3 regions of the Streptomyces sp. NPDC104761 genome follow, and region 1 is predicted to be linked to each of the others. Evidence: riboswitches for the same ligand, from Rfam matches in the RefSeq annotation. Region 1 holds a riboswitch; each other region holds the start of a gene.

Region 1 (7,639 bases):
CGGGCCTCGAGGCGTGCGGTACGGGCGTCGGCGAGGTGCACGGGGTCGTCATCACGCATCACCATCCCGACCACCACGGCCTGTCGGGGCGGGTGCGCGAGGCGTCCGGGGCCTGGATCGCGATGCACGCGGCCGACGCGGCGATCGTGCGGCGGACGCGGGAGACCCGGCCGGAGCGGTGGTTCACGTACATGGCGGCGAAGCTGACGGCAGCCGGGGCGCCGGACGAGCACGTGGCGCCGTTGCGCCAGGGACCCCGCCGCCGGAGCGCCCCGCCCGGTCTCGCCCCCGCCCTTCCCGACCGCGAGATCCTCCCCGGCGAACTCCTCGACCTCCCGGGCCGCCGGCTGCGTGCCGTCTGGACGCCGGGGCACACGCCCGGCCACGTCTGCCTGCACTTGGAGGAGGAGCATCCTTCGCAACTGCCGGGCCATGGACGCCTGTTCTCCGGCGACCACCTCCTCCCGGAGATCACCCCGCACATCGGCCTCTACGAGGACCCCGACGACGGTGGGGGTCCCCCCGCGCGAGCGAAGCCGAGCGTGGGGGACGTCACCGATCCGCTCGGCGACTACCTCGACTCCCTGGAGCGCATCGGCCGCCTCGCCCCCGCCGAGGTCCTCCCGGCCCACCAGCACACCTTCACCGACGCACCGGGGCGGGTCCACCAACTGCTCGCCCACCACGAGGACCGCCTCGCCGGCCTGCTCTCCCTCCTCCGGCAGCCGCTCACACCGTGGCAACTGGCGGTACGGATGGAGTGGAACCGCCCGTGGGACCAGATCCCCTACGGATCGAGGAACATCGCCGTCTCGGAGGCCGAGGCCCACCTGCGCCGCCTGGTGAAACAGGGCCGCGCGGAGGCGGTACCTGGGAGCGAGCCGGTCACGTACGTGGCGGTATAAAAAGTTCGGCAGACACCAACTCCGGCTGCTAGACAGCCTCATGGACTCCTTGCAGCGACTCCTCGCCGAACGTGCCTGCGAGCGTCTCGTCGTCGACTTCGTCCGCCGCCTCGACCTGGGTGAACCGGCCTCCGTCGCCGAGTTGTTCACCGAGGACGGGTGGTGGGAGTGGCCGCCGCCCGGGGACGGGCGGCGGGCCGAGGGACGGACGGCGCTCGCCGCCTACTTCGGCTCCCGGCCGCCGGGCCGCCTCTCCCGGCGTGTGATGTCCAACATCCTCGTCACGGTGACGGGACCGGACACGGCGACCGCGACGTCGTACTTCCAGACGTACCGGGTCGACGGTCACCCCACGGGACGCGAGCGGGGATCCGGCGGCGGACCGGTTCCGGCCGGGCCGCCCGTCCAGGTCGGTCACTACGAAGACGGGTTCCGGCGCGTCGACGGGCGATGGCTGCTCGCGTCCCGGTCCCTGGTGCTGCCGTTCGGTGGGCCGACTCCCCTGGCGGGTGGTTGAAGCACCCTTGCGGGAAACTCAGTTGACCGCGCTCTCGGCCGTGATGAGCATCTCCGCGAGGTCGGCGAGGGTGGCGAGTTGGCGGGGGTTCATGTGGGGGGCCCGGGCCGCGAGGCGGACGAGGCCGCTCTCGCGGAGGCGGGAGAGCGGGTCGGCCTGGGCCTGCAGGCCCTGCAGCACCGGCTGGAGGGCCTCGTACAGCGCCTCGGGCTCGTCGGCGGTGAAGAAGCCGGGCGGGAGGCCGAAGAACCGCCGCAGCCGGTCGGTGTGTTCGAGGCTCGGCAGCCCGCTCTTGCGCCACTCGCTCAGCCACTGCCTGCTGGTGCCGGCGATCGCCGCGAGCTCACCCAGCGAGTACCGCTTGCCGTCCGGCCGGCGCCGGTGCTCGCGGATGAAGTCCAGCCGCTGCCGGACCCGTTCGGCGAGCCCCGCCTCGGGCGCGGGCCCGCCCGCGAGGAGTTCGGCGACCACCCCGACCGGAATGCCGGTGCGGTACGACAGATCGGCCACGTCCAGGACCTCGCACAGCCGTCCGGGACGTCCGGTCAGCTCCCCGAGCCGCTCCAGTACGCCGGTCAGCGGGGCATGGGCGTCACTCACCAAGGTCCCCCTGCACACGCGTGATCGGCCGGCCGACCTAGCGGGCCGGGCAGACGCGAGGCTATCGAATCACCGGTCCCGCCCACCAGACATGACAAGTACCACTGCGCAAGTAGGCAGTAATTGTTGACATATGACGGCCCGACAGGAAAGGATCACGTCACCAGGCCACGGTCGAACCGACCCGCCCCGGGTGCCGCCTATGGGGGAGCGGCATCCGGGGCGACCAGCCGCCCCGCCTCCTCCCCGGAAGGTGAGGCGAACCGATGCCGCAGCCCGTCCTGCTCCTCGGCGCCGGACGCCGTTGCGCGTACGACGAGTTCGTGCTGGCGCGTGTCGCCGCGGCCCGCCCGGTGCTGCTGGTGGACGCCGCGCCGCCCGCCTGGGCACAGCCGTGCCTGGCCGGACGACTCGCGGCGGACCCCGGCAAAGGCGGCGCGACGGCGTCGGCGGTGGTTCGGTTCGCGGCCCGGCACAGAGTCCGCGGCGTGCTGACCTTCTCGGGCGAGTACGCGGTCGCCGCCGCGAGGATCGCCGGGCAGTTGGGGCTGCCCGGCCCCTCCCTCGCCGCGGCCGAGGCCTGTACCGACCCGCCCGCCCTGCACGCGCTGCTGTCCGCCCACACCGTTCCCACCGGCGGCCCCGACGACCCCGGCACGCCCCGCGTCTCGGCCGAGACGGTCGTCCTCGACGGCGAGATCCGCATCGCCGCCATCACCCGTACGACCCTGGGTCCGGCGCCCGCCCGGCAGCCGCTCCGGCACACCGTGCACGCCCACGACGGCCTGCTGCACAACCGTTTCCTGCGCCTCGCCGTCGACCGCACCGTGCACGCCCTCGGTCTCGACCGGGGTGTCCTGCACATCGGCCTCACCCTCACCGATCGCGGCCCCCGGGTCACCGACGTCGCCCCGCACCTCCCGGGCGACCTGATCCCGCTCCTCGTCAGACGGGCCACCGGCGTCGACCTCGCCCAGGCCGCGGCCGCCCTCGCCACCGGCGAGGTGCCCGACACGACGCCCACCCGGCAGCGGGCGGCCGCGATCCAGTTCGCGTACCCGGCCGCCACCGGCCGCCTCGACCACCTGGACCTCTCCCCCGACGCCGCCCACGAGCCCGGCGCCGACCGCATGCTCCTCACCCAGCACACCGGCAACCACGTCACCGCGGGCCCGCATGCCACCACCGCCGACCGGCTGGCCCTGTGGGTGGCGGTGGGCGAGACCCCGGACGCCTGCGACGACGCGCTGCGCCGCATGGGCCGCCATCTGTCGGTGGGCATCGCGCCGCTTGCGGACGCGGCTTGAACGCTCCGCCGGAAGTGCCGCGAGGTGTCGTCGGTCGCTGCGGCACCGTCGTGGCTGGCCGCGCGGTTCCTCCCCCGGCGCCCTTGCCTGGGCGCTGGATCACCGGGCATGTTCCGCTCTACGGTGCGGCCATGAGCGATCACCCCGAAGCGACCGTCGTGCCCGTCCAGGCCTATGAACCCCCGTACTACATGGCCGTCTTCACCACGATCCGGACCCAGGACCAGAGTGGCTACAGCGAGACCAACGCACGCATGGAGGACCTCGTGAAGGACATCCCCGGGTACCTGGGGATGGACCACGCGCAGACCCCCGGCGGGCTGGGCATCACCGTCGGGTACTTCCGTGACGCCGACGCGCTCACCCGGTGGCGGACCGACGCCGAGCACCGCGCGGCGCAGCGGCGCGGGCGGGCCGAGTGGTACGAGAGCTACACCCTGCACGTGGCGAAGGTGGAGCGTAGCCACGGTTTCACGCGGGGGCGGTCCGCGGAGACGGCGCCAGAACGCTAGAGAGCGAGAACGCCAGGAGACGAGAACGCCAGGAGCCCAGAACGCCAGGAGGCGAGAACGCTAGAAGGCGATCGAACGTATCAACTGGCCCGCCGCGTCCAGCACTTCGACTTCCGCTCGGCTCATCGTCGGATTGGCCGCGCGCCGGCGCAGGGCCTCCGTCAGGCCGTCCTCGGTCAGTTCGCCGGGCTCGGCGAGCAGGGCCGTTAGCAGGTCGCGGGCCAACGGGTGTGTACCGAGGGCCGCTTGGGCGAGGATCACCGCGGACATGCCCCAGTCGAGCCCGGGTGGCCCGTCCTCGGCGTTGGTCCAGTCGATGACCCGGGGGCCGTCGGGGGTCAGCATCACGTTGTCCGGATGGAGGTCGAGGTGGAGGACCCGGGCGCCGGGGTCGGCCGGGTCCCGGCCGGGCACGGCGTGCAGCCGCCGCAGCAGCGACGCGAGCAGCGCACCGCCCTCCGCCGGGCCCGTCTCCCCCGCCAGCAGTGCCGTCAGCAGGGTCGGCCCGGACAGCCGCTCCATGACCAGTTCGGTACGGGACCCGGTCGGCCGCACCCGGGGCGCCGGGTACCCCTGCTCCCGTACGTACGCCATCACCGCGCCCTCGGCGGCCGCGTCCCCCCAGCCGTCGCGGTCCCGGCGCAACACCCACGCCTCGTCGATCTCGTACACGTCGGCCGAACGCCCCGCCCCGAGCAGTCTCCCCGTCATGGCCCGACCCTAACGAAACGGTCCCCGCACAGCCCCCTCTCGGCTTCCCCGGGGCGGCCGGTAAAGTAGCCGGGTCGTCATCACCCGTACGGGGGGAAGCCGGTGCAATTCCGGCGCTGACCCGCAACCGTGAGCCACCTGCCGTGGCAAGCCGGACCGCCGCGCCCGGGACGTTGATCGGCTCATGTGCGCCGGCGCCCGTCGTCGCACGGCACCGTCGAGGTTTACGGAGCCGAGCCGCCGGGGTCTCCCCCGCTGCCCGGCTCCCCGCAGGGAGAGGCACCCGCCGACCATGACCGTCCTCCGCCGCACCGCCGGGGCGCTGGCCGCCACCGCCGTCATCGGTGCCGCCATGCCCGCGACGACCGCGCTGGCCGCCGGCACCACGTCCCCGTCGCCGTCCGCGCCGGCGGTGCTCCCGTCGGGGCTGTACGGCGGTTCGGACCCCAAGTTCGACGGCGTCTGGCGCCAGTCCCTCGCCCTGCTGGCCCAGCGTGCGGTGGGGGTGACCCCGGCCGCGAAGGCGGTGGACTGGCTGGCCGGGCAGCAGTGCGCGAACGGCGCGTTCGCCGCCTTCCGCGCGGAGCCGACGGCGGCCTGCGACGCCAAGGTGGCGGTCGACACGAACAGCACGGCCGCCGCCGTACAGGCGCTGAAGGCGGTCGGCGGGCGCGACGCCGCCGCGGCCAAGGCGGTGAGCTGGCTGAAGTCGGTGCAGAACAAGGACGGCGGCTGGGGCTACACCCCCGGCTCGCCCAGTGACACCAACTCCACCGGCGTGGTCGTGGGCGCGCTCGCGGCGGCCGGCGCGAGCGCGGACAGGTCGCCGTACGACCTCCTCGCCAAGTGGTCCCTCCCTTGCGGCCAGGACGGCGGCGGTGCCCTCGCCTACCAGCCGGACCAGCAGGGGAAGCTGGCCGCCAACGCGGACGCGACCGCGGCCGGGGTGCTCGGGGCCCTCGGCAAGGGGTTCGTGACGACGGCCGGCAAGGCCCGGGCGGAGGGTCCCGCGTGCGCCGGCTCCGGCACGACGCGGACGCGGGAGGAGGTGGCCCGCAACGGCGCCGCGTACCTGGCGGACGCCATGTCGAAGAGCGGCCATCTCGTCTCCGCGCTCGCCGGTGCCAAGCCCCAGCCGGACTACGGCAACACCGCCGACGCGGTCGTCGCCCTGGCCGCGCAGGGCTGGACCGGGCAGGCGAAGAAGCCGTACGCCTGGCTGGAGGCGCACGCCGTGCCGTGGGCGGAGCAGAGCGGGCCCGCGGCCTACGCCGAACTGATCCTCGCCGCACACGCGATGGGTGCGGACCCGCGGGACTTCGGCGGCACGAACCTGGTGACGGCGCTGAACGCGACGGGACCGGCCCCGCAAGCCGCTGCCGCGAAGCACGCCGAGGAGAAGAACGCGGCGAAGAACGCGGAGAAGAAGTCGGGAAACAGCGTGTGGTGGATCGTCGGTACCGGGCTCGTCGCAGGTATCGGCATCGGCTTCCTGTTCAGCGGCCGCCGGAAGCAGCAGCAGCTGTGACCGTGACCGGGTACGCGGTCCGCCGGGCGGGGCTGCTGCTCCTGGCCGTGCTGACGCTGTGCGCGACGGCCGCGGGGCCGGCGGCGGCCACGGGCTACCGCTACTGGTCCTTCTGGGAGCGGGACGGCGCGCGCTGGACGTACGCCACGCAGGGCCCCTCGACCGCGCGGCCCGGCGACGGTTCGGTCGAGGGCTTCCGCTTCGCGGTGAGCGAGGACTCCTCGGACGCGTCGCAGCCGCGCGGCACGGCCGGCTTCGGCGCGATCTGCGCGGACACGCCCGCCGTCGGGGGCCGGAAGCGAGTGGCCCTGGTCGTCGACTTCGGCACGGCGGCGGACGCGCCCGCCGGAGAGAAGCCGCCCGCGCGGCGCACCGCCTGCGCGGTGGTCCCCGAGGACGCGACGACGGCGGACGCCCTGGCGACGGTGGCGAAGCCGCTGCGGTACGACGCGAACGCGTTGTTGTGTGCGATCGGGGGGTATCCGGCGCGGGGGTGCGGCGAGAAGGTGACGGCGGGGGCAGGGGCGGGGGCGGCCGGGGGCACGTCGGACGGCGGACCGTCGATCGGCCTGGCGGCCGGCGTGGGGGTGGTCGTCGTGGTGGCCGCGGGTGCCCTCTGGCAGGCACGGCGGCGGAAGAATGCGTGAGCGCCACAGCGCGGGACGGTGGAGGTTGCTCGCGCAGTTCCCCGCGCCCCTGACGGGGCACGCCCCCGACGCAGGCAGTCGCGTCACCGCAGGCCGGTGGGGGTCGCTCGCGCAGTTCCCCGCGCCCCTGACGGGGCACGCCCCCGACGCAGGCAGTCGCGTCACCGCGGGACGGTGGAGGTTGCTCGCGCGGTTCCCCGCGCCCCTGACGGGGCACGCCCCCGCCGCGGGCAGTCGCGTCGCCGCGGGACGGTGGGGGTTGCTCGCGCAGTTCCCCGCGCCCCTGACGGGGCACGCCCCTGCCGCAGGTAGTCGCGTCGCCGCGGGACGGTGGGGGTTGCTCGCGAAGGTCCCCGCGGCCCTGGGGCGATGGGGGTTCCCTCGCTCGAGCGAAGCCGCGGGTGGGGGAGGGTGGGCGCAGGGGGCACCCCGCGAGCGCGGGCGCGTGGCCCCGCCACCGCGCCGGCTCGCACGCGCCCGCGCCCTGCACCCCGGCGCCTGGTGGCTCTGGTCCCTCTCGCTCGGGGTCGCCGCGTCGCGGACGACCAACCCGCTGGTGCTCGGGCTGCTCATCGCCGTCACCGGGTACGTCGTGGCCGCCTGCCGCAGCCGGACCGCGCCCTGGTCCCGCTCCTACGGCGCGTTCGCCAGGCTCGGTCTCGCCGTGCTGGTCGTGCGGCTCGCGTTCACCGTCCTCCTCGGCTCGCCCGTCCCCGGCGCGCACACCCTCGTCACCCTCCCCGACATCCCGCTCCCGCACTGGGCCCAGGGCATCCGCCTCGGCGGGAAGGTCACGGCCGAGGCGCTCGTCTTCGCGCTCTACGACGGGCTCCGGATCGCCACCCTCCTCATCTGCGTCGGTGCCGCGAACGCGCTCGCCAACCCGGCCCGGCTGCTCAAGTCCCTGCCCGG
Region 2 (7,639 bases), on a different contig from region 1:
GCCGCCGGGGAATTCCCCCTCGGCGGCCCGCTTTCGGCTTCCCCCTCCGCCGCTACTCCCTCGTCCGCCGGGCCATCTCGTCCCAGAACCGGTCCAGTTCGCGCACCCGCATCCCGACCCAGCGCGGCGTCTTCCGGTGCAGCCCCCGCGGCAGCCAGCGCCGTACGCCGCCCGGCAGCAGCGCCTGTTGCTGGCGGCAGAACGGCTCGCGGATCTCCCCACGGGGCAGCCAGCCGCGCGGCGGGTACGGGCAGAGCTGGAACTTGCAGTCGGGCAGACAGGTCACGCCCGGTTCGGGCGGAGTGGACGTGCCGATCCGCAGTCCAGGCCGCAGCGGCTCCCGGTTCGCACGGATGCACGGCGGCAGCGGCATACCCGGCTGCTCCGCACGGGCCAGGCGTTCCTCGACCCCGTCCGGATGCCCGTCCCGTTCGATGAGATTCAGCATGACCAGTACGTCGGCGACGAGCCGCTGGGCGCGCGGATCCAGGGTGCTCCAGCCGACCGACGGCGCAATCCACAGGCTGTGCCTGCGGTGGCCCCCACAGGTGTCGGCGCGGGCCCCGATGTTGTCGGCCGTGCCCTTCTCGTCGATCCACAGGAACCGCTCGGGCTGCCCCGTCTCCAGGGCGAGGGCCACCAGGTCACCGGCTTCGGCGACGAACGGGTGCAGGCACCGCCGGGGCGTCCCGCCGGACGCGTCGGCCCGCCCCGGCGGCGCGTTCACGGTGCCCGTCATCGACAGCCACCGCTGCACGGTCTGCACCGCGGAGGCCCCGCTGCCGTCGGCGCAGTCCTCGAGCTCCCACAGGCACAGTGCGTGCAGCAGGCTGAGCTGCGCGTACCAGCACCGTGACTGCTGCAGCACGGTCTCCGCCTGCCGAATCAGATCGGCGCGCCCACCGGGGTAGGTCTCCGGATACCGCCGGCGCCGGTTGGCCGCGTACTTGAAGCCCTGGGCCAGCGCGGCCTCCAGGGCGAGTGGCAGGTCGGCGGCGCCGCCGGTGAAGTTCGGGTCGAGGTGGCGCAGCCACTTGGCGAGGCGCTCCCGCGCCTCGTCACGGTGGGCCTCGTCGACAGAACCCAGGAGCATCGGGACCATCCAGGCCCGCATCACGAACTCCCGGAACAGACAGACCCGTTGCTCGCGGTAGCGCCGGTTGAGCTCCTTCCGGTCCTGCTGAAGCTGCCGGACGCGCTCGGTCGACACGGTGCCCGAGAGCGACTTGGCCGACCTCGCACGCGCCATGTCCGCGGCCCACGTCTCGTACTCGCGCCGCTTCCACGCCCTCAGCCGGCCGAGCCGGTCCTCGTACTCCCTCACCGGGTCGCTGTTCAGACCGACCCGCTCGCGGATCACGGCGAACGCGGGGTTGCCGCCGGCGCCGAACTCCTGGGCGATGGCCAGGCGGATGGAGTAGGAGGACTCCTCGACGCCGACCTGGAAGAGCTCCCAGTACAGCGGGGCAGTGTCGACCCGGTCGGACACCTTGCGCAGCGCGGCTCCGAGCTGCTTGAGCAGTCTGCGCTTGGCGTCCCTCAGCGTGCGGCGGTCACCTTTGACGGCGGGCCAGCGTTCGCGCACAGCGGCCACGATGTCGCCCAGGCGGCGGGGATCGGGCTCCGCACTCTCGATCTCCAGAGCCGCGGCGTAGAGGTCGAGGGCCTTCGGATCGTCGGTGCGACGGCGCGCGGCGTCACACAACCGCTGGGCCGGCGTGCGGCCCCCGACGGGCGACTGCCGGACCCGCTCGGCGACCCCCTTGCGCACGGCGGCCCGCATCCCGCTCCCCGGGTGCGGCGATCGCGCCTCCCGCACCCGGGACAACAGCACCAGCGCGATGAGCAGTTCCCGGCTGGGACCGGGCGGCTGCAGCGCCTCCTCGACGAGTTGCCCGGCACCCCGCTCCCCCAGCTGGTTCAGCAGGCGGTAGCCGAGGTAGGCCTGGATGATGCTGTGCGGAAAGCGGACCCTTCGCCCGGAGCCCTCCACCAGCTTGAGTCTGCCGGCCTGGGCCGCGAGACGGGCGAGGCCGGCCTGGCACTGGTCGAGGTTCCCCGCGCGCAGCCGTCGGCGTTCCTCGTCGCCGAGCCGCTCGCACAGCGCGTCCCAGATCTGCTGTCGGTGCCAGTCGGAGAGCACGGTGCCGTGCTTGCCGTAGTGGTCGAACACGCGGTCGGCCCACACGCGTTCCGCCAGGGCCCGGGCCCGCCGGGCCGGACCGGGGTGCAGGACCTCCGGGGCGAGCAGCTCCGGGAGGCCGACCTCCAGTTTGTCCTGGAGCAGGCCGACACAGGCCAGGGCCGAGACCAGCTCGAGGGCGTCGCGGCGCTCCTGCGGGGCGAGTGCGACGTCCTCGCGCAGCTTCCCCTCGCACACTGCCTCGGCCCAGCTCTCCAGCAGCCACAGCCGCAGGGTGGCCCGGTCGCGGCTGCGCGCGTCCAGGTGGTGGGGATCATGGTCCGGACGGTCGTGGTCCAGGGCTCCGCGCCGGTGGAGTTCGCGGGCGATCTGGAGGTAGATCGGCGACTCGGTCACCTCCGCCGTCTCCACGATCCAGTCCACCCGGCGCTCGTCGCTCTCCGGTACGCCTGCCTCGACGAAGCGCACTGCCGCGTCCTCGCCGAGCGGTTCCAGTTCGACGATCGCGGCGGAGGTGTTCTCCAGCGGGCTGTGCGGCCGTGAGGCGATGACCAGGGGAAGTTTCTCCTCGTGGGCGCGTTCGATGGCCTGGCGGATGACGTTGTCCCGGTTCTGTTCATGGCCGTCGTCGAGGAGGGCCTCCTCCAGACCGTCGGCAAGGACGACCGGCTTGTCGTCGGCGAGGAGCTGCTGCCAGACCCGGTCGGTCTTGGTACGGGCCAGGATGCCCTTGGGCGCCTCGTCGGCGAAGCGTCGCCTGGCCAGACGTTCGAAGTTCAGGCCGGATCCGTCCACCGCGTCGCGGAGCCGGATCGGCACCGGTACGGCGTTCTGGTGGGCCAGGAGTTCGGTGAGCCGGACGAGGACGGCGGTCTTGCCGGCGCCGACGCCTCCGACCAGCAGATAGGGCCGGCGCGTGTCGCGCTCCCGCAGCCGTTCGGCGATGACCTGCGCGATCTCGTCCCGGCCGACTATCTCGGCGGTGTCGGGGCCCGCGGTGGGCACCAGTCTGCGGGGATCGCGCAGCGCCTTGGCGAGGTAACGCCGTTTGGTCCACCGGTACCACCAGAACAGGAAGAGTGCGGCGGCGAGGGAGGCGGCGAGGATCGGGCCGACGAATCCTCTGACGGTATCGAACCCCACGCTGTTGTGCTTGCGCCATGATTCGAATCCGGTCGACTCGCTCGTGGCGAGGATGTACACCCCCTCGCCGGTCCAGGCGAGCAAGGCCAGCGCGGCGACCAGCCAGACGGCCCTCGTGACGTTGGCGTAGGAGACCCACCGGTGCCACTTCCTGGGCCGGGTGGCGCCGCGGCGGGCCTCCAGACGGATCGTCAGGGCGTGCCACCGGCCCACGAGGCCGGATCCGACCCGGCTGCCCGCGCGTCGCAGGTCCAGCGTCGCCATCGGCGCGCTGCGTGGCCGTACCTTGCCCGGCGGGTGACGGACGATTCTCGTCATGGTGCCTCTCCTTGCGAGACGGCTCTCGGTACGGAGGACCCGCGGGCACCTAACTCCATGGAAGCACTCCCTTCCGGCCCCGCAACTCGACTGCGCGCACGGCCCGGACGGGGAAGGTGGCACCCCGGAAATCCGGGAGCACGTCGGCAGAGCCCTCCGGCAGACTCGGCGGCATGGACATCACGATCCGGCCCGCGGACCCCGCCGAGTACGACGCTCTCGGCGAGCTCACCGCCCAGGCCTACCTTCAGGACGGCCTCCTGGACTTCGGGGAGAGCGACTCGTATCTCACCGAACTCAGGGACGTGGCGAAGCGGGCAGCCGCGGCCACCGTCCTCGTCGCCGTGGCCGGCGGCACCCTCCTCGGCGGTGTCACCTTCGCCCCTGGCCCCGGTCCCATGGCCGACATCGCCGCCCCCTCGGAGGCCGAGATCAGGATGCTCGCCGTCACCCGGGCCGCCCGCGGCCGGGGCGCCGGCGAGGCCCTCGTGCGGGCCTGCGTGGACCGCGCACGGGCCGTGCCGGGCTGCACGGCCGTCGTGCTGTCCACCCAGCGGACCATGCACACCGCCCACCGGCTCTACGAACGCCTCGGCTTCGTCCGCACACCGGACCGGGACTGGAGTCCCCTGCCAGAGCTGGCGGACATCACTCTCCTCACCTACGAGTTGACGCTCTGACACCGCCGCGACACAACATCTGGGGGTGACGTGACAGCCCGGCACTAGATGTATGCTCATGCTCGCTGTCGCCGCAGGGGAATCCGGTGCGAATCCGGAACTGTCCCGCAACGGTGTACTTGTGCGTGTTCGTGCACAGGAGTCAGTCCGAGGACCTGCCGACAGCACGCCCGGCCACCCGGTCAGGGCGTTCTGACGTCCGGGCCTCGTGGAGTGGGCCAGGGTCTCGACGCGTGCCCGCGCGCTCGTGCTGCCCCCTGCCCTCCGCCAGGCCCCGTGCCCAGCGAGGGAGAGCCCCACGTGACCATCGCGCCAGCCGACCCGGCTTCAGCGGCCGTTTCCGGGGAATCCGCGGCATCCGCAGCATTGGCGGCATCCGTGGAAGGGGACGGTCCTGGTACCGCGTTGCTGCGGACCCTGACCGAGCTGACCGCCGACCTCCCCGACGCCGACCCCGGCCGGGTCGCCGCCGCCGCGTTGCGCGGCCGGTCGGCGCGGGCCGACGAGGCGGAACTGCGCGAGCTGGCCACCGAGGCCGCCGCCGGTCTGATCTCGGAGGACCCCGCCTACTCGCGGCTGGCCGCGCGTCTGCTCACCGTCTCCATCCGCGCCGAGGCCGCCTCGCAGGGCGTGACGTCCTTCACCGAGTCCGTCGCGGTGGGGCACCGCGAGGGCCTCATCGCCGACCGGACCGCCGAGTTCGTCCGGCTGCACACGGCCCGCCTCGACGCGCTCGTCGACCCGGCCGCCGACGACCGCTTCGGCTACTTCGGCCTGCGCACGCTGCACAGCCGGTACCTGCTCCGGCACCCGATCACCCGTCGCGTGATCGAGACGCCCCAGCACTTCATGCTCCGGGTCGCCGCCGGTCTCGCCGAGGACGACACCGTCAGGTCGGTGGACGAAGTGGCCGCGCTCTATGGGCTCATGAGCCGCCTCGACTACCTCCCGTCCTCCCCGACCCTCTTCAACTCCGGCACCCGGCACCCCCAGATGTCGTCCTGCTACCTCCTCGACTCCCCGAAGGACGAGCTGGACTCGATCTACGACCGCTACCACCAGGTCGCCCGGCTCTCCAAGCACGCCGGCGGCATCGGTCTGTCGTACAGCCGCATCCGGTCCCGCGGGTCGCTCATCCGGGGCACCAACGGGCACTCCAACGGCATCGTGCCGTTCCTGAAGACGCTGGACGCCTCGGTCGCCGCCGTGAACCAGGGCGGCCGGCGCAAGGGCGCGGCCGCGGTCTACCTGGAGACCTGGCACTCCGACATCGAGGAGTTCCTGGAGCTGCGCGACAACACCGGTGAGGACGCCCGCCGTACCCACAACCTCAACCTCGCGCACTGGGTCCCTGACGAGTTCATGCGCCGGGTGAACGCGGACGAGCCGTGGTCGCTGTTCTCCCCCGCCGACGTGCCGGAACTCGTGGACCTGTGGGGCGACGAGTTCGACGCGGCGTACCGCAGGGCCGAGGCCGCCGGGCTGGCCCGCAAGACCGTCCCGGCCCGTGACCTGTACGGCCGGATGATGCGGACCCTCGCGCAGACCGGCAACGGCTGGATGACGTTCAAGGACGCGGCCAACCGCACCGCCAACCAGACGGCCACCCCCGGCCACGTCATCCACTCCTCCAACCTCTGCACGGAGATCCTGGAGGTCACGGACGACGGCGAGACGGCCGTGTGCAACCTGGGGTCGGTGAACCTCGGCGCCTTCGTCGACACGGCGACCGGTGGCATCGACTGGGAGCGGCTCGACGACACCGTGCGCACCGCCGTCACCTTCCTCGACCGGGTCGTGGACATCAACTTCTACCCCACCGAGCAGGCCGGCCGGTCCAACGCCAGGTGGCGGCCGGTGGGGCTGGGCGCCATGGGCCTCCAGGACGTCTTCTTCAAGCTGCGGCTGCCCTTCGACTCCGCCGAGGCGAAGGCGCTGTCCACCCGGATCGCCGAGCGGATCATGCTCGCCGCGTACGAGGCCTCCGCCGACCTCGCCGAGCGCAGCGGCCCGCTGCCGGCCTGGGAGAAGACCCGCACCGCGCGGGGGGTGCTGCACCCCGACCACTACGGCGTCGAGTTCACCTGGCCCGAGCGCTGGGCGGCACTGCGCGCGCGGATCGCGACGACCGGCCTGCGCAACAGCCTGCTGCTCGCCATCGCCCCCACCGCCACCATCGCCTCGATCGCGGGCGTCTACGAGTGCATCGAGCCGCAGGTCTCGAACCTCTTCAAGCGCGAGACGCTGTCCGGTGAGTTCCTCCAGGTCAACTCCTACCTGGTGCAGGACCTCAAGGACCTCGGCGTCTGGGACGCCCGCACCCGCGAGGCGCTGCGCGAGGCCAACGGCTCGGTGCAGGACTTCGTCTGGATCCCCGAGGACGTGCGCGATCTCTACCGCACCGCCTGGGAGATCCCGCAGCGCGGCCTGATCGACATGGCCGCCGCCCGCACCCCGTACCTGGACCAGGCCCAGTCCCTGAACCTGTTCCTGGAGACGCCGACCATCGGCAAGCTCTCCTCGATGTACGCGTACGCCTGGAAGTCGGGCCTGAAGACGACGTACTACCTGCGCTCGCGCCCGGCGACCCGGATCGCCCGCGCCGCCCGGGCCCAGGCCACCATCCCCGTCCAGCAGGCGGCCCCCGAAGACGCCGTCGCCTGCTCCCTGGAAAACCCCGAGTCCTGCGAGGCCTGCCAGTAATGACCGCCCAGAACAAGAACCTGCTCGACCCCGGCTTCGAGCTGACTCTCCGCCCGATGCGCTACCCCGACTTCTACGAGCGCTACCGGGACGCCATCAAGAACACCTGGACCGTGGAGGAGGTCGACCTCCACTCCGACGTCGCCGACCTCGCGAAGCTGTCCCCGATGGAGCAGCACCTGATCGGCCGGCTGGTCGCGTTCTTCGCGACCGGCGACTCGATCGTGGCGAACAACCTGGTGCTGACGCTGTACAAGCACATCAACTCCCCCGAGGCGCGGCTCTACCTGAGCCGGCAGCTGTTCGAGGAGGCCGTGCACGTCCAGTTCTACCTGACGCTCCTGGACACCTACCTGCCCGACCCGGAGGACCGCGCGGCCGCCTTCGCGGCGGTCGAGAACATCCCCTCCATCCGCGAGAAGGCCGAGTTCTGCTTCAGGTGGATGGACTCGGTGGAGAACCTGGACCGCCTGGAGTCCCAGGCCGACCGCCGCCGCTTCCTGCTCAACCTCATCTGCTTCGCCGCGTGCATCGAGGGCCTGTTCTTCTACGGAGCCTTCGCGTACGTCTACTGGTTCCGCAGCCGGGGCCTGCTGCACGGTCTCGCCACGGGCACCAACTGGGTGTTCCGTGACGAGACGATGCACATGAG
Region 3 (7,639 bases), on a different contig from region 1:
CGCACCTGCCGGCACCCGACTCCCGCCGCCACCGGCCGGGTTCGCCCCCGCGCCACCGCCCGCCGCCGTCTCCGCCCAGTGAGGACCGCCCCATGACCACACGGACCGCGCCGCCGCCGATGCACGAGTCCCTGCTCGACGTCGCAGGCAAGAAGATCTTCGTCGCGGAGACAGGTGACGGCCCGCCCGTCCTGCTGCTGCACGGCGGCGGCCCCGGCGCCTCGGGAGTCTCCAACTACAGCCGCAACATCGCCGAACTGGCCCAGGAGTACCGGGTCGTCGTCCCCGACCTGCCCGGCTACGGCCGCAGCACCAAGGGCGTCGACGGCACCGACCCGTTCGGCCACCTCGCCGACCACATCCGGGGCGTGCTGGACCGCCTCGGCCTGGAAAAGGCCCACCTGGTCGGCAACTCCTACGGCGGCGCCTGCGCGCTGCGCCTCGCCCTGGACACCCCCGGCCGGGTCGACCGCATGGTCCTGATGGGCCCGGGCGGCATCGGCACCACCCGCACCCTGCCCACCCGCGGCCTCACCGCCCTCCTCGACTACTACACGGGGGACGGCCCTTCGCGGCCGAAGCTGGAGAAGTTCATCCGCGACCATCTCGTCTTCAACGCGGCCGAGGTGCCCGACTCGGTCATCGACTCCCGTTACCAGGACAGCATCGACCCCGAGGTCGTCGCGAACCCGCCGCTGACCCGTCCCAGGTCCCTGCGCACCCTGTGGCAGACGGACTTCACCCGCGACCGGCGCCTGGCACGGCTGCCCGTGCCGACCCTGGTGCTGTGGGGTGCCGCGGACAAGGTCAACCGGCCCGCCGGGGGCCGGATGCTGGCCGGCCGGCTGCCCAACTGCGACCTGTACCTGGTGGCGAACACCGGGCACTGGGTGCAGTGGGAGCGTGCCGAACTGTTCAACAGCCTGTGCGCGGACTTCCTGGCAGGCCGGCGATGAACCCGCCGACCGACGTCTTCGGCTCCGTCCGCCTCGGCTACCTCGTCATCGAGACGAACCGGTTCGCCGACTGGCGCCGCTTCGGCACCGACGCCATCGGCATGCACCACGACGACCTCGACACGGGTCTGACGCGGTTCCGCCTCGACGGCCACGAGTGCCGCTTCCTGCTGCGCCGGGGGCCCGCCGAGGACGTGGTCGCGGTCGGCTGGCACCTCGACGACCACACCACCTTCGAGCAGATCGAGGCCCGGGTCCGCGCCCACGGCGTCCCCGTGATCAAGGGCACCGCCGAGGAGGCGAAGCAGCGGGGCGTCGAACGACTCCTCCGCTTCCCCGGGCCCAAGGGCATCACCCAGGAGATCCACACCACCCCGGTCACCACTGCGGAGCCCCTGCGCATGGTCGCGTCCGGCTGGGTCACCGGCGACTCCGGGATGGGCCACGTCGCCATCACCTCGGCCAGACCCGCCGTGACGCGCGGCTACTTCAGCACCGTCTTCGACGCCCGCCTCACCGACTCCATCGACGAGACCATCAGCGGCGTCAAACTCAGGATCCGCTTCCTGCGCGTCAACGAACGCCACCACTCCATCGCCGTCGCCGCCGTCCGCGGCCTGCCGATCGACCCCGTCCGCACCCGCGTCCAGCACCTCAACATCCAGGCCGCAAGCCTGGACGACCTCGCCCGCAGCTACCAACGCGTCCACGAACTCGGCTTCGACATGGCCCTGTCCGTCGGACAGCACACCAACGACAAGGAACTCTCCTACTACGCCCGCACCCCGTCCGGCTTCGAGTGGGAGGTCGGCTGGAAGCCGATCGTCATCGACGAGGCCACCTGGGAACCCAGCACCCACCAGGGCATCAGCATCTGGGGCCACACCCCGGTCGGCCGGACCGTCCTCGCCAAGCTCGACCAGTTCCGCTGCGGCGCCCGCTCCCTGCTCCGCCCGGAGAAGACCGTCCCCGCGCTCGGCGGAACCGGCATCCCCGACGACTGACACCGGCCGCCGGCAGGCGCCGGACCTGGGACCGGGTCGGCGTGCTCCGGCCGCGGTGGACAGGAGAAGATCGTCCATGACCCACGCGTCCACCCGAACCGGAAGGAACCGACGAGATCATGCGCCTCATCGCGGCCGACGGCCCGGCGGAGGTGTCCGGATGACCGGCGCCGACGAACACGTCCTGCTGCACGTCGACGGACGGGCCGCGCACCTCACGCTCAACCGGCCGAAGGCCATCAACGCGCTGTCCCACGCGATGGTGCGCCGCATCGACGAGGCGCTCACCGAGTGGGAACGGGACCCCGCCGTCCAGACCGTCGTCATCACCGGCGCGGGGGAGCGTGGCCTGTGCGCGGGCGGGGACATCCGCGCCGTCCACGACGACGCCCGGGACGGCGACGGCTCGGCCGCGGCCGCGTTCTGGCGGGACGAGTACCGTCTCAACGCCCGCATCGCGCGGTACCCCAAGCCGTATGTCGCCCTCATGGACGGCATCGTGATGGGCGGCGGGGTCGGCGTCTCGGCCCACGGCAGCGTCCGGATCGCCACCGAGCGGTCGCGGATCGCCATGCCGGAGACCGGGATCGGCTTCGTGCCCGACGTCGGCGGCACGTATCTGCTCGGCTGCGCCCCCGGCGAACTCGGCACCCACCTCGCCCTGACCGGCGCCACGATCGGCGCCGCCGACGCCGTGCTCTGCGGACTCGCCGACCACTCCATGCCGTCCGGCTCGATCCCCGCGTTCGTCGCCGACCTCGCCACCCTGCCCGTGCCCGAGGCGCTCGCCCGGCGGGTACGGCGGCCACCCGACGGCGAGTTGGCCGGGCACCGTGCGTGGATCGACGCCTGCTACGCGGCCGGCACCGTCGAGGAGATCGTCCAACGGCTGCTCGCGCACGGCGACCCGGCGGCCAAGGAGGCGGCGGACACCCTGCTCACCAGGTCGCCCACCGCCCTGAAGGTCACGCTGGCCGCGCTGCGCCGGGCCCGCCGACTCGGCACCCTGGAACGGGTCCTGGACCAGGAGTACCGCGTCTCCTGCGCGACCCTCGCCACCCATGACCTGGTGGAGGGCATCCGCGCCCAGGTCGTCGACAAGGACCGCACCCCGCACTGGTCCCCGGCCGCCCTCACCGAGGTCACCGACGCCGACGTCGACCGCTTCTTCGCCCCGCTCGGCGACCGTGAACTGGGCCTCGCCCCACCCGCCTGACCCGCTCGACCGCCCGCCCATCAGGTGCGAGACGAAGATCACGCCTGATGGTGCGGTCTTGGCCGTGCTCCTGACACGCGGTACGGTCTGTCCGATATCGACGACGGCGAGACGGAACCCGGTGGGAATCCGGGACGGTCGCGCCACTGTATGCGAGAGCCCCACAGCTGCTCGTGAGTCAGACCCGTGGCCGTCGTCCTGTGCACCACCGAGTTGGGACGCGAACTCCCAGAGGAGGTCCTGCCATGGCGCAGACCGTCGCTCCGCCGACCGCCAACACCCCCGCCGTTCCCGCCAAGCTGCCGCTGTCCGCGATAGCTCCCTGGGCGGTCTTCTTCGGCATCCTGATGCTGATCCTGCTGTACTTCGTCGGCGCCGAACAGGGCGCCACCTCCGTGTTCAGCGGCACGGACGTCCACGAGTGGGTGCACGACGCCCGCCACCTGCTCGGCTTCCCCTGCCACTGACGCGAGGGGCGCCGTACCACCCATGAACTCCGCAACGGTCCGGAACCTCCTGGTGCGGGGCATGCTCGCCGGCCTGGCCGCCGGCCTGCTCGCCCTCGTCGTCGCCTACCTGCTCGGTGAGCCGAACGTCGACAAGGCGATCAGCTTCGAGGACGCCCACGCGCACGAGCACGAGATGGAGGTCGTCTCCCGCTCCCTGCAGTCCACCGCCGGCCTCGCCACCGGCGTCCTCGTCTACGGGGTCGCCTTCGGCGGAATCGCCGCCCTGGCCTACTGCTTCGCCCTCGGCCGCGTCGGCAGATTCTCGCCGCGGGCGACGGCGCTGCTGCTGTCCGGCTGCGCCCTGGCCGCCGTGTACGTGGTGCCGTTCCTGAAGTACCCGGCCAACCCGCCGTCGGTGGGCGACCCGGACACCATCGGCAAGCGGACCACGCTGTACTTCCTGATGATGCTCCTCAGCGTGCTCCTCGCGGTCGCCGCCACCATCCTCGGCAAACGGCTCCAGCCGCGGCTGGGCACCTGGTGGGCGACCGTCCTCGCGGTGGCCGCGTTCGCCGTCGTCATCGGGCTGGCCTACCGGTTCCTGCCGGTCGTCAACGAGGTGCCCGCGGACTTCCCGGCCACCCTGCTGTGGCGGTTCCGGCTCTCGGCACTCGCCATCCAGCTGGTGCTCTGGGGCGGATTCGGCCTGCTCTTCGGCGAGCTGGCCGAGCGCGTCCTCAACCCGAAGCCGGCGAAGGCCCCGGCCGCCGCGCGCACGGCGCCCGCTCCGCACTGACCGCCACCACGCCACACCGCACGACACGAGAGGGCCCGCCGGAACCGTCCGGGGGCCCTCGGCGGTGCGTCCGCTGTGAACCGGCCGTGGACCCGCCGTGTCTTCGGCGCGCGGCCGGTGCCGTACTCGCGTTCGTGACCGCCGACAGGGAAAGATGGGCGGCGAGCGATCGATCAACGACTGCGGAGGAAGTGGACTCATGCCGCATGAGCGAGCGGGCCGGCCGGCGGCTCCGGAGGACCTCGTCGACGTGGCCCGGCTGGTCACGGCCTACTACGCGCTGCACCCCGACCCGTCCGACCCGGGCCAGCGGGTGGCCTTCGGCACCTCGGGACACCGCGGATCGTCGCTGACGACCGCGTTCAACGAGGACCACATCGCCGCCACGAGCCAGGCCATCTGCGAGTACCGGAGCGGCCAGGGCACCGACGGCCCGCTCTTCCTGGGCGCCGACACCCACGCCCTCTCCGAGCCCGCCAAGGTCACCGCCCTCGAGGTGTTCGCCGCCAACGACGTGACCGTCCTCGTCGACAGCGCCGACGGCTACACCCCCACCCCCGCCGTCTCGCACGCCATCCTCACCCACAACCGCGGCCGCACGACCGGTCTCGCGGACGGCGTCGTGGTCACCCCCTCGCACAACCCGCCCGCCGACGGCGGCTTCAAGTACAACCCGCCCAGCGGCGGCCCCGCCGCCTCCGACGCCACCTCCTGGATCCAGGACCGCGCCAACCAGATCATCGCGGGCGGCATGAAGGACGTACGGCGCATCCCCTACGAGCGTGCGCTCGCCGCGCCGGCCACCGGCCGCTACGACTTCATGGGCGTGTACGTCGACGACCTGCCCAGCGTCCTGGACCTCGACGCGGTCCGGGCCTCCGGGCTGCGCATCGGCGCCGACCCGCTCGGCGGCGCCTCCGTCGCCTACTGGGGCCGGATCGCCGAACGGCACAGCCTCGACCTCACCGTGGTCAACCCGTACACCGACCCCACCTGGCGGTTCATGACGCTGGACTGGGACGGCAAGATCCGCATGGACTGCTCGTCGCCGTACGCGATGGCCTCGCTGATCGAGAAGCGCGCCGAGTTCCGCGTCGCCACCGGCAACGACGCCGACGCCGACCGGCACGGCATCGTCACCCGCGACGCCGGCCTGATGAACCCCAACCACTACCTCGCCGTCGCCATCTCCTACCTCTACCGCCACCGCGAGCAGTGGGCTGTGGACGCCGGCGTCGGCAAGACCCTCGTCTCCTCCTCGATGATCGACCGGGTCGCCGCCGACCTCGGCCGCCAACTGGTCGAGGTGCCGGTCGGATTCAAGTGGTTCGTCGACGGACTGGTCAGCGGTGCCATCGGGTTCGGCGGCGAGGAGTCCGCGGGCGCCTCCTTCCTGCGCCGCGACGGCTCGGTCTGGACCACCGACAAGGACGGCATCCTGCTCGCCCTCCTCGCCTCCGAGATCACGGCCGTGACGGACAAGACGCCGTCCGAGCACTACGCCGGCCTCACCGCCCGCTTCGGCGAACCCGCCTACGCCCGCATCGACGCCCCCGCCACCCGTGACGAGAAGGCCCTCCTCGCCAAGCTCTCCCCGGCCCAGGTCACCGCCGAGACCCTGGCGGGCGAGCCGGTCACCGCCGTCCTCACCGAGGCGCCGGGCAACGGCGCGGCGATCGGCGGCATCAAGGTGACCACCGAGAACGCCTGGTTCGCGGCCCGGCCGTCCGGCACCGAGGACGTCTACAAGATCTACGCCGAGTCCTTCCAGGGCCCCGACCACCTGGCCCGGGTGCAGGAGGAGGCGAAGGCGGTGGTGAACGCCGCGCTCGGCGGCTGACGACGCGGGCGGCCCGCTGCCGGACCGTCAGGTCGCGAAGGTGCGGCGGCGGGCCCGGGCCTCGGCCAGGTCCGCCGCGGCCCGGCGGGCGTCGGCCGCCAAGTGGGCCGAACCCCAGGCGAGCGCGGTGCGTTCGGCCAGCGCGTAGCCCTCGGCCGCCGCCCGGTCCTCGCCGAGCAGCCGGTGCAGGTCGGCCAGCGCGTGGGAGAGCGGACGGCTCGCGTACGCCGCGCCCGTCGCGCCGGCCAGCTGGTCCCGCAACGGCCGCAGGTGCCCGAGGAGGACGGCCGCCGTGCCGTGGTCCCGGTGCACCACGGCGAGCTGGGCGCGGAAGTCGAGCTCCAGGCCGTAGAGGTGGTCCCGCGGCGGTTCCGCGGAGACGGGTACGGCCAGGGCCTCGTCCAGTCTGCCCAGCCGCGCCAGGACCAGCGCCCACGCCACCGCGACCTGGCCGGGCGCCGCCTCGTACACCTTCCGGACCAGCGGCTCGACGTCGGCCGCGCGGTCCTGGACGAGCCGCATGGTGATCAGCCCGAGCGTGCGCAGGCCGGTGGCGTGGTGGGCGCCCACCCGCTGCAGCAGGGTGTCCGCCTCGGCGTAGGCGGCCTCAGCCGCCTCGAAGCGCCCGGCAACGCAGGCCAGCATGGCGGAGGTCGCGGCGCTGAGCCCCTGCGCCCACACCAGCCGGTAGCGGCGGGCGAGGACCAGCCCTTCGGCGGTGTGCCGGTGCACGGCCGCAGGGTCGTTGCGGGCGGCGGCGGTCATCGCGTCCAGGTTCTCGCAGACCCAGCGGTAGGCGGGCAGGTCGTGGGCCCGGGCGAGGTCGCGCAGCTCGGCGGTGAGCGCCGGCCGGGTGCCGGTCCGGTGCTCGTGCGGCAGTAGCCGTGCCGAGGCCATCAACGCGGCGGCCATCAGCCGGGGTTCGCCGTCGGCACGGGCGAGGTCCAGCTGGGCCCGGGCCGCCGCCAGGGCCCGCGGCGGGTCCTCGGCGGCGACCGCGTCGACGAGGACCTGGAGGACGCGGGCCCTGGTCGGCCCGTCGAGACCCGGATCGGCCGCGAGCCGTTCGAGGCGGGCCAGCGCGGTCCGGTCGTACGGCCCTTCGAGCCGGCTGCGCCAGGCCGCGGGCTCGGTCCAGGCCCCGTACACGGCCGCCACCAGGTCGCCGCGGTCGGCCTGCTCGGCGAGTTCCACCGCGCGCTGCCGGGTGCGCCGGGCCGCGTCGGTGGCGCCGGTGCGCACCTGCGCGCCCAGCAGCCGTACCAGCAGCTCGATCAGCCGGTCGGGCGGGACGTCGTCGCCCGTGGTCGCGGTACAGGTGTCGATCGCCTGCTGGATCAGGGTGACGGCGACGTCGTGGGCGTAGCGCCGCTCGGCG

What was found. A riboswitch is a leader RNA that binds a small molecule or an ion and turns the genes downstream of it on or off. The one in region 1 is predicted to bind cobalamin.
Region 2: linked by a shared signal. The riboswitch ahead of ACZ63F_RS18730 (ribonucleoside-diphosphate reductase subunit alpha) and the one ahead of ACZ63F_RS15330 (prenyltransferase/squalene oxidase repeat-containing protein) in region 1 are both predicted to bind cobalamin.
Region 3: linked by a shared signal. The riboswitch ahead of ACZ63F_RS04465 (CbtB domain-containing protein) and the one ahead of ACZ63F_RS15330 (prenyltransferase/squalene oxidase repeat-containing protein) in region 1 are both predicted to bind cobalamin.

The regions. Positions count from the first base shown of each region.
Region 1 is NZ_JBVJNZ010000004.1:547,676-555,314, reverse strand. Features, by position in the region: gene ACZ63F_RS15360 (MBL fold metallo-hydrolase) at 1-905, shown strand, start outside; gene ACZ63F_RS15355 (nuclear transport factor 2 family protein) at 946-1,422, shown strand; gene ACZ63F_RS15350 (helix-turn-helix domain-containing protein) at 1,441-2,022, opposite strand; gene ACZ63F_RS15345 (hypothetical protein) at 2,289-3,329, shown strand; gene ACZ63F_RS15340 (antibiotic biosynthesis monooxygenase family protein) at 3,461-3,841, shown strand; gene ACZ63F_RS15335 (phosphotransferase family protein) at 3,902-4,552, opposite strand; cobalamin riboswitch at 4,590-4,730, shown strand; gene ACZ63F_RS15330 (prenyltransferase/squalene oxidase repeat-containing protein) at 4,845-6,080, shown strand; gene ACZ63F_RS15325 (SCO2322 family protein) at 6,077-6,727, shown strand; gene ACZ63F_RS15320 (energy-coupling factor transporter transmembrane component T) at 7,173-7,639, shown strand, end outside.
Region 2 is NZ_JBVJNZ010000006.1:227,333-234,971, forward strand. Features, by position in the region: gene ACZ63F_RS18720 (NACHT domain-containing protein) at 53-3,604, opposite strand; gene ACZ63F_RS18725 (GNAT family N-acetyltransferase) at 3,778-4,284, shown strand; cobalamin riboswitch at 4,327-4,484, shown strand; gene ACZ63F_RS18730 (ribonucleoside-diphosphate reductase subunit alpha) at 4,585-6,987, shown strand; gene ACZ63F_RS18735 (ribonucleotide-diphosphate reductase subunit beta) at 6,987-7,639, shown strand, end outside.
Region 3 is NZ_JBVJNZ010000001.1:978,176-985,814, forward strand. Features, by position in the region: gene ACZ63F_RS04445 (bifunctional 3-(3-hydroxy-phenyl)propionate/3-hydroxycinnamic acid hydroxylase) at 1-82, shown strand, start outside; gene ACZ63F_RS04450 (alpha/beta fold hydrolase) at 93-956, shown strand; gene ACZ63F_RS04455 (VOC family protein) at 953-1,960, shown strand; gene ACZ63F_RS04460 (enoyl-CoA hydratase/isomerase family protein) at 2,121-3,176, shown strand; cobalamin riboswitch at 3,243-3,386, shown strand; gene ACZ63F_RS04465 (CbtB domain-containing protein) at 3,422-3,643, shown strand; gene ACZ63F_RS04470 (CbtA family protein) at 3,666-4,421, shown strand; gene pgm (phosphoglucomutase (alpha-D-glucose-1,6-bisphosphate-dependent)) at 4,621-6,261, shown strand; gene ACZ63F_RS04480 (BTAD domain-containing putative transcriptional regulator) at 6,289-7,639, opposite strand, start outside.